3 regions of the Dyella sp. 2HG41-7 genome follow, and region 3 is predicted to be linked to each of the others. Evidence: riboswitches for the same ligand, from Rfam matches in the RefSeq annotation. Region 3 holds a riboswitch; each other region holds the start of a gene.
What was found. A riboswitch is a leader RNA that binds a small molecule or an ion and turns the genes downstream of it on or off. The one in region 3 is predicted to bind cobalamin.

Region 1: it holds a riboswitch for cobalamin, as region 3 does, so the genes downstream of both, L0U79_RS04825 (ribonucleoside-diphosphate reductase subunit alpha) here and L0U79_RS01870 (TonB-dependent receptor) in region 3, are expected to answer to the same signal.
Region 2: it holds a riboswitch for cobalamin, as region 3 does, so the genes downstream of both, cobO (cob(I)yrinic acid a,c-diamide adenosyltransferase) here and L0U79_RS01870 (TonB-dependent receptor) in region 3, are expected to answer to the same signal.

Annotation. Positions count from the first base shown of each region.
Region 1 covers NZ_JAJEJV010000004.1:749,576-752,853, reverse strand. Annotated here, with positions in the region: gene L0U79_RS04835 (glycoside hydrolase family 27 protein) at 1-979, opposite strand, end outside; gene L0U79_RS04830 (hypothetical protein) at 1,080-1,376, shown strand; cobalamin riboswitch at 1,486-1,695, shown strand; gene L0U79_RS04825 (ribonucleoside-diphosphate reductase subunit alpha) at 1,983-3,278, shown strand, end outside.
Region 2 covers NZ_JAJEJV010000004.1:1,122,914-1,126,191, reverse strand. Annotated here, with positions in the region: gene L0U79_RS06320 (cobyrinate a,c-diamide synthase) at 1-1,034, opposite strand, end outside; gene cobO (cob(I)yrinic acid a,c-diamide adenosyltransferase) at 1,031-1,645, opposite strand; cobalamin riboswitch at 1,794-2,045, opposite strand; gene L0U79_RS06310 (TonB-dependent receptor) at 2,339-3,278, shown strand, end outside.
Region 3 covers NZ_JAJEJV010000004.1:94,002-97,279, forward strand. Annotated here, with positions in the region: gene L0U79_RS01865 (GntR family transcriptional regulator) at 48-800, shown strand; cobalamin riboswitch at 869-1,109, shown strand; gene L0U79_RS01870 (TonB-dependent receptor) at 1,257-3,158, shown strand.

The DNA of each region.
Region 1 (3,278 bases), 660 kb from region 3:
GTTGGATCGGTCCTTCTTGCATCACGCGGCGGCCGGCTTTGCCGAGCGCATCTTGATTGACGGCAAGCACTTCGGGATTGGTGAGCACGTCGCGCGTCGTGGCATCCATCGTGAAGAGATCGTTGCCGGCGATCAGCGGCGCCGCGAGCAATGCCCACAAACTCATATGCGTGCGTTCGGTCGCTTGCGTATCCATACCCTTGTTGCCGATTTCCAGCATGTCCGCGTCGTTCCAGTGACCGGGTCCGGCGAAACGCTGCAAGCCTAGCTGCGCATTCGCGTTGAACATCATGCTGTCGTAATTGGCTTGAATATCGTCGGTGGAGCGCCACAGATTGGCGCCGACCTCGGCGCCCCACGACCACACGCGTCCCCAGCCATAACTGCACAGCGCGTACACGATCGGACGGCCGGTGGCCGCCAGCGATTGATGCATCAGGCGATACGCCGATTTCATCATCGCCGTCTGCTCGGCTTCGCTTTTACCTTCCATATGTTTGTGGAAGCTGCACAGATCGTATTTGAGATAGTCCACGCCCCAGCTGGCGAACAACTTCGCGTCTTGCGCTTCATGTCCGTAGCTGCCGGTGAAGCCGCCGCAGGTTTGTTCGCCAGGCGAGGAGTAGATGCCGAACTTCAAGCCTTTGCTGTGCACGTAATCGGCCAGCGCTTTCATGTCTGGAAATTTCTTGTTCGGATGCAAGACGCCTTGCGCATCGCGCTCGCCTTGCCAGCCGTCGTCGATGATCACGTACTGATAACCGGCTTTCGCCATACCGCTGCTCACCATCGCATCAGCGGCGTGGCGAATGTCCGCGTCGGTGACATCGGGGCCGAAATGATTCCAGCTGTTCCAGCCCATCGGGGGCGTGCGCGCGAGCGTTGCAGCGTCGGATGGCGCGGCCGTCGCGAACCACGGCATCATCAGCATGCTCAACAACACCAACCACCGTGTTACGGCTCGACTGCGCTGGCTCATCGCTTCGCTCCTTATCGACAAGCGTCGGAGCATAGCCGACACGGAGCTTGTGTCATGTGTTGCGTTACGATCTTTGGGCATATCTACCGGGAGTCGCCGCATGCGCGCACCAACGGGTTCGGTTGTCGGGCTGTGCTCCGCGTCCGCCACGATGTCGGCGATGGGAATGGCCTTTCTCGGTTACTGGGGCGTGCACGAACCCACGCCGTGGAGCGCGCGCGACATCATGGTGGTGTGCCTGGCCTTTCTCAGTTTCATCGCCCTGGGCGCCACGATCTGGATCGCGACCACGCCGATCGCCGACGGCGCCGTCGAACGGATCGCGCCGGCGCGTCGAAGCTTCGCCGCCGGGTTGGTGTTGATGTGGGCGGCGATCATCGTGGCGATCGCAAAGTAGCCGCGACCCGTCTTGATCAAAAAATTTTTAAGCCGCATCCGGCTTGGCGCCACGCCGCTTATCCACCGGCTTATCCACAAGTTATTGGGTTGACCGATCCCGACTACCCCGATATGTTGTGCTCGTCGGTCGTCGCAATCGGAGCAATCTGAGGGCGACTCGGGAATCCGGTGGGAATCCGGAACTGCCCCGCAGCGGTAAGCGGAGACCAAAGCCCAATGACGCACTGGCCTTCGCCGGCCGGGAAGCAGGGTGAGTAGGCGGGCCGCAAGGCTCACATCCGCAAGTCCGAAGACCTGCCGACACGGCATGACCGGAATGTCATGCCGCTCGTGACGGCCTCCGCGGGGAGGTATGTCGCACGACGCGGATGTCTTACCCGTGTCGGGCGATCGACCGCGCAAACCGCCACATCAGCCCTGCGCGCGGGAGCAGGCGGTTGAGACCTAGGAGTCTGTCCTCTTCAACCGGATGCGTCCGGCCTGGACAGGCTCCATAGCCGGAGCGCCCACCATGCAGCCTATCGATACCGAATCGCGCGAGCGTAACGACGTTCGCGCTGACACGTCCGCGTTTTCCGCCGACGCCACGAACACGAACCTCACGATGTCCGCCACTGCCGAAACACCGTTCGCCCTCACGCCCCCGCACAACCCCGGCCAGATGCGCGTCACCAAGCGCAACGGCCGACACGAAGTCGTCGACGTCAACAAGATCGTGCGCGCCGTCACGCGCAGCGCGGAAGGTTTGCACGGCGTCGATCCGTTGCGCGTCGCGCTGAAAACCATCGGCGGCTTGTACGACGGCGCCAGCACGCAAGAGCTCGATCAGCTTTCCATTCGCACCTCCGCAGCCTTGACCGCGGAAGAACCCGAATACGGCCAGCTCGCCGCGCGCCTGCTCAGCGCCTTTATCGACAAGGAAGTGAGCGGCCAGGAAATCCAGAGTTTTTCGCAATCCATCGCGCGTGGCGCGGAACTGGGCATCGCCAATGAGCGTTTGCGCGATTTCGTGATGGCCAATGCGCGCAAGCTCAACGACGCGATCGATCCGCTCGCCACGCGCCGCTTTGAATACTTCGGTTTGCGTACGGTCTACGACCGCTATCTGTTGCGTCATCCGCAATTGCGCAAGGTGATCGAAACACCGCCGTATTTTTTTATGCGTATCGCCTGTGCGCTCGGCGGCAACGATATCGCCGAGACGCTGGAGCTGTATCGTTTGTTCTCCTCGCTAGAGTACATCGCCAGCTCGCCGACGCTTTTCAACGCCGGTACGGCGCACGAACAGTTGAGTTCGTGCTTCCTGCTCGATTCGCCGCAGGATTCGTTGGAATCGATTTACGAGAAGTACGGCGACGTCGCCAAGCTCAGCAAATTCGCCGGTGGTATCGGCTTGGCATATTCGCGCGTGCGCTCGCGCGGTTCGCTGATCAAAGGCACCAACGGACACTCGAACGGTTTGGTGCCGTGGCTAAAAACGCTGGATGCGTCCGTCGCCGCCGTGAATCAAGGTGGCAAGCGCAAAGGCGCGGCGTGCGTGTATCTGGAACCGTGGCACGCGGATATCGAAGAGTTTCTGGAACTGCGCGATAACACCGGCGATGAAGCGCGCCGCACGCACAACCTCAACCTCGCCAACTGGATTCCCGACGAATTCATGCGCCGCGTCGAGCACGACGGCAACTGGTCGCTGTTCGATCCCAAAGTCGTGCCGCATTTCGTGGACACCTGGGGCGAAACCTTCGAACGCGCCTACCACAAGGCGGAAGCCGAAGGTTTGGCGGTCAAAACGGTCAAGGCACGCGAACTGTATGCACGCATGTTGCGCACGCTGGCGCAGACCGGCAACGGCTGGATGACTTTCAAGGATCGCAGCAACGCCACCAGCAATCAGACGGCA
Region 2 (3,278 bases), 1.0 Mb from region 3:
AGGCCGGCCATGCGCGCTTCATGTCCGTCCCGATCGGCAAGCGATTGGAGCGCAAACAACAATCCGCCGCATTCGGCGAGTATCGGTTTACCGGCATCGCGATGCGCGCATAGCGCAGCATGCAAATCCTGCCGCTGCGACAGCGCATCCAGATGCAATTCCGGATAACCGCCCGGTAACCACACTGCATCGCATGCCGGTAGGCCATCCCCGGCGACGGGCGAAAAGAAACACAACTCCGCGCCAGCCTCGCGCAGCACCTCGAGATTGGCTGGATAGATAAAGCAAAACGCATCGTCGCGTGCGACGGCGATGCGTTTTCCCTTCAACAGCGGAGGCACCGCATCGACACTCGGCGCATCAAACTTGACCGGAGGCGGCAAGGCTGTAGATGCATGCTCGGCCCATGCATCGGCCAGCGCATCGAGTCGTGCATCGATATCGGGCAATTCATTCGCCGACTTCAAACCAAGATGCCGCTCCGGCAACGCAAGTTTTTCGTCACGCGGCAACGCGCCTAGCCAATGTAACGAACAAGGAAGGCTCTCTTTCAGCAACTGCGCGTGATAAGCGCTGCCCACACGATTGGCGGCCGTGCCGTACATGGATAAGCCATCGCGATACGCCGCCAGTCCACACGCCAACGCACCGAACGTTTGCGCCATGGCCGAACCGTCGATCACCGCCATCACCGGCAAACCCAACGTTTGCGCGAGATCGGCGCTGGATGGTGCGCCATCGAACAAACCCATCACGCCTTCCACCAAAATCAAATCGGCGTCGCCCGCCGCATCGAACAAGCGCTTGCGCACATCGATTTCGCCGCACATCCACAAATCGAGCTGATAGGCGCGTGTGTGCGCGGCGCGCGCCAACACCATCGGATCGAGAAAATCCGGACCCGTTTTGAACACACGCACGCGCCGGCCTTGCCGAACATGCCAGCGCGCAAGCGCAGCAGTGACTGACGTCTTGCCTTGCCCGGATGCAGGCGCGGACACCAGCAGCGCGGAGCAATGACGAACGTCGGTCACAGTTCCACGCCTTTTTGGGCTTTGATGCCCGCATCGAAGGCGTGTTTCACCACGCGCATCTCGGTCACGGTATCGGCCACTTCAATCAGTCCATCCGGCGCGCCGCGTCCTGTGATCACGACATGTTGTCGCGGAGGTCGTGCGGCTACGGCGGTGAGCACTTGCTCCAATTGCACGTATTGCTTCACCAGCGCGATGTTGAGTTCGTCGAGCAACACGAAATCGTACGCGGGATCGGCCAGCATGCGCGCAGCAATCGCCCATGCGGCTTGCGCCGCCGCAATGTCGCGCGCCTTGTCTTGCGTTTCCCAGGTGAAGCCTTCACCCATCACGTGGTAGTCGAGCTGCTCGCCCGCAAAGAGACGGAAGAACGCTTCTTCGCCCGTCGAAAACGTGCCTTTGATGAACTGCACCACGCCGCACTTGAAGCCGTGCCCGAGCGAACGCGCCAGCATGCCGAAGCCCGAGGAGCTCTTGCCTTTGCCGTTGCCGGTATTCACGACAAGCACGCCGCGATCGATGGTGGCGCGGGCGATTTTGCGATCGACCAGTTCTTTCTTGCGCTGCATGCGCTCGCGATAGCGCTCTTCGGGCGTCAGGTCGTCGCTCATACGAACACCACGCGATACCGCGCGCGCGATAGAGATGTCGTTGCAAACTTCATAACGTCGAAAGTCCTCCGCGTGACTTGCACAAGGGCAACGGAGGAAGCGGTAACTGCATCGCGATGGATGCAGCGACCCGACACGGCCCTCCGCCTGTCTGGTTTCAATGCGAGGCCGGTCTCCGGGCTTGCGAGCGAAGGCTTGCGCCTCCCGATCCACGCCTTCCCATGCTCCAGGATGCTCGGAATTGATCAGAGCTTCTTTCAGCACAGTGGCAGTGAGTGGACGGTGTGCTCGCTTACCGTTGCGGGGGCAGCTCCGGGATTGCCGCGCGAACGCGACGCACCGGATTCCCGTTTCAACCGCCAGCTATGCGCAAGCGGTCACCTCAACTCGACGATCTTAGAGCCTGCACTCTGGCGCGCCTAGCCTGGCGTCGGAGAGGTTTTCTACACGCCACCTAGACGACCGGATAACGATGCTGGCTGCAAACGCAGGTTCCGAACACGTAGCAACTTGCGCAGGGTGGGATCGAAGGCAGCCGCAGCGGGCCTCTCATGCGAGCTAAGCACATGCTCAACTTGGATATTCTTATTTGGACTTTGAATCGCCTGATGATCCATTAGGTGCGTGGCGCTATTGTCACTAACCTGAAATTGTTGCTAAGCAGCAAATTTTACGTTTAGGGGAATACACCGAATGAAAAAAACCAATAACGGGTTCGACCGCAACGCGCCCACGAAACACACTCGCCATTTGAACGCCTTTACACCACTCGCTGCCGCGCTCCTGCTTGCGTTGGCTTCCAACGCCGCCGCACAGGACGCATCGCAAAGCGCCCTCCCGTCCGGCAACACGAAGAATCTGCAGGCGGTGATCGTCACCGGTACGCGCACGCAAAACCGTACCGATAGCACGTCGTTGTCGCCGATCGACGTGGTTCCCGCATCGGCGCTGCAGAGCACCGGCACCACCGAACTCACTACTGCATTGGCGCGCCTGATTCCGTCGCTGAATTTCCCGCGCCCATCGGCGACCGACACCACCGACTCGCAGCGTCCCGCGCAATTGCGCGGCCTCGCACCGGACGAAGTGCTGGTGCTGGTGGACGGCAAGCGCTGGCACACCAGCTCGATGGTGAATGTGGACGGCACCATCGGTCGCGGTTCGTCGCCGGTGGATCTCAATACGATTCCGCTTTCCGCGATCGATCATATCGAAGTACTGCGCGACGGCGCGTCCGCGCAATACGGCTCCGACGCGCTGGCCGGCGTGATCAACATCATTCTCAAGCACGGCGCGCAAGGCGGCTCGGTCGAACTCGACGGCGGCAAGTACGAGCGCGGCGGCGGCAAGCAGTGGCAAGGGTCGGCCAACTTCGGCATTCCGTTGAACGGCGACAAGGGCTGGCTGCGCATCAGCGTGGATGACGGCCATCAGGATCCGACCAACCACGGCGGCGTGGATATTCGCTATCCGCAGCTCGGCGAGAAACAAGTGTTCGGCGATCCCACAGTCAGCCAGCACAACCTGTTTCTGAATTCGCAGTACGACATCACCAGCAACATCCAGTTCTACGCATTTGGCAGTTATCACGCGCGCAATGCGATTTCCGACGAGTTGTATCGCAATCCGTTCG
Region 3 (3,278 bases):
AAGACCCCGGTTGTGCGAGTGGTTCGGCATTGGTATGGTTCGCGCTTATGCAGAATGCCCTTGCCGACGAATACCGGCGTCTGAGCCGCGAAACGAGCACCCACCAGCCGCTGGCCTACCTGCGGCTGCGCCGGGCGATTCGCAACGTGATCCAGCATCGCGATATCGAACCAGGCCAAACGTTGCCAAGCGAACGTGATTTATCGCAGGCCCTGGGTTTGTCCCGCGTGACGGTACGCAAGGCGATTTCCGGCCTGGTCGAAGAAGGCCTGCTGACGCAGCGTCACGGCGCAGGCACCTTCGTCGCCGAACGCATCGTCAAACCGATGTCGCGCCTCACCAGCTTTACCGAAGATTTGCGCGCACGCGGCCTGCATCCGCGCTCCGAATTTTTCGAACGCAGCGTGGGCGAAGTGACGCCGGAAGAGTCGATGGCGCTGAATCTGTCGCCCGGCGTGCTGGTGGTGCGCCTGCATCGTGTGCGTTATGCGGAAGACGAACCATTGGCGATCGAACGCAGCGTGGTGCCGGTAAGCGTCTTGCCGGATCCGCACGAAGTGCACGATTCGCTCTACGAAGCGCTGGAAAAACACGACTGCCGCCCCGTTCGCGCACTGCAGCGCCTGCGCGCCGTGTTGCTTGCTGCGCGCCAAGCGCGTCTGTTGCACGTGAGCGCCGGCAGCGCTGGATTGCATATCGAACGCCGCAGCTTTCTCGACGATGGCCGCGTGGTGGAGTTCACCACGTCGTGGTATCGCGGGGATATTTACGACTTTGTGGCCGAATTGCAGACGGATTGATGTCTTAGCTTTCTTCCTGAAACGAGGGAGAAATGCAAAGAAAATTGCTTCGATCACCCTTCTCCCGCTACAGTTCGCCCGTTTCGGGTGTCCCTTTGGGATGAAACGGGAAGCCGGTGCGCTGCTCATGCAGCAAGGCCGGCACTGCCCCCGCAACGGTAAGCGAGCCTTGAACCGCAGATAGTTGACGTCTGCGGAGCCTGCGAACGATCACGCGCCACTGTGCTTTGCATGGGAAGGCATCGTTCGACGACAGCCATACGCTGTCGCTCGCGAGTCCGGAGACCGGCCTGAAACAGAGCCTTAATGGCTCTTAGGTTCTGGTGCTCGCGGTGGGCGAGGTTCGGGATCGCGGCCGCGTTTTGTTTCCATGACCGCCTTCCGTTCCTTCATCGTCGCGCGCATCGGCTCATGACATTCTGAGCCGCGCGGGGACGTGCGGCGGGGAAACTTTCCATGCTGTCGAAACAAACTACGCTCGCAACTGCCTTGTTACTCGCATTCGCCGCCCAGGCGAGTTATGCGCAGTCCACCAACGATCAAAACAGCACGCTTTCGCCGGTGATCGTCACCGCCACGCGCACGGCCATCACAGCCAACGAAGCGTTGTCGTCGGTCAGTGTGATCACGCGCGAAGATATCGATCGCCTGCAACCGACTTCCATCGCCGATCTGTTGACCGGGCTACCGGGCGTTTCCATCGGCCAACCCGGCGGCATCGGCGCGCAAACTTCGCTGTATCTGCGCGGCACCAATGCCACGCATGTGTTGGTGATGATCGACGGCGTGCGCATCGGTTCGGTGAGCATCGGCTTGCCGGCGTTGGAACAGATTCCGGTGAATGCGATCGATCGCATCGAAATCGTGCGCGGTCCGCGCGCGAGCCTCTACGGGTCGGATGCGATCGGTGGCGTGATTCAAATTTTCACCAAGCACGGTCAGCCCAATGGCGGCATCTCGCCGTCGGTGAGCACTTCCGTCGGCAGTCACGGTTACGCAAACGGACAAGCCGGCGTTTCCGGCGGCGATACGCATCTTTGGTACAACGCGAGCCTCGGCGGCACCTATAGCGGCGGCATTCCCAATTGCCGCATGGGCGCGGCGGAAGTGGGCGTGGCGTGTTTCGTGGACGATCCGCGCAACGACGCATATCGCAACTGGAACGGTTTCGCCAACTTCGGTTATCGCTGGGACAACGGCACCGAACTTGCCTTCGATTGGTTGCGCAGCAAGAGCAACGCCGAATACGCCGGCAGCCCGTACAGCGGCAACGACGCCATCGAAGAACAATACGTCGCTGGCGCACGCCTGAGCTTTATGCCGTTGTCGATCTGGAAGGTGACGCTCAACGCAGGACAAAGTCGCGACGACGACGCCACGTTCTATCAAGGCACCTATTTCGGCCAGTATTACCCGCGCATCGGCACGGGCTATTTCGATTCGCGCCGCAACCAGGCGTCGTGGCAGAACGACATCACGTTGAGCACCGATCAGTTGCTGACCGTGGGCGTGGATTATCAGCAGGAGCATATCGCCAGCGACACGGCGTTCCAGCAGATCACGCGCGGCGATACCGGCACCTTTGCGCAATACCAGGGCACGTTCGGCCAGAACGAAGTGCAGATTTCCGGTCGTCACGATCACAACGATCAATACGGCAATCACAACACCGGATCGGCGGCGTGGGGTTATCACTTCACGAACGGCCCGGTGCTTTCGGTGAGCTACGGCACCGCGTTTCACGCGCCGACCTTCGACGACCTGTATTTCCCCGCGTTCGGCGGCGTGCCGACGGCCAATCCGAATTTGCAGCCGGAAACTTCGCACAGCATCGAAGTCGGTTTGACGCAGCAGCTTCAGATCTGGAATTGGGGCGTCAATGCTTATCAGACCACGATCGACAATTTGATCGTGCTCGACAGCAACTTCGTGCCGCAAAACTTAAGCCGCGCGCGCATTCGCGGTATCGAAGGACAATTCGGTTTCCATCTGAACGATTGGCGCGTGCAAAGCTACCTCACGCTGCTGCAACCGAAGAACGACGACGGCGGTCCGGAAAACGGCAACCTGTTGCAACGACGCGCGCAGCGGACGGCGCGCGTCGATATCGACCGCAAACTGGGACAATTCAACGTCGGCGCCACGTTCTTCGCCTCCAGCAAGCGTTACGACGATATCGCCAATACGGAACGTATGGGCGGTTACGCCACCACCGATCTGCGCGCTAGCTACGCGTTCTCGCCGGGCTGGGAAGTGGAAGGCAAGCTGGCGAATGCGTTCGATCACCGTTACGAGACGGTGTATTACTTCAATCAGCTGGGGCGCACGTGGTATCTGACCTTGCGTTACAGCCCATAAGCATGGTTCTTTGCGTTCGCTTCCTCTCCCTTTGGGACGCGGGGAGCGGCCATGAATGGCCGCGTTTTGAGGAGCGAGGAAGAGGATTGAGGTGAGGGGGTCAGTCTCGCTTCAAACGTG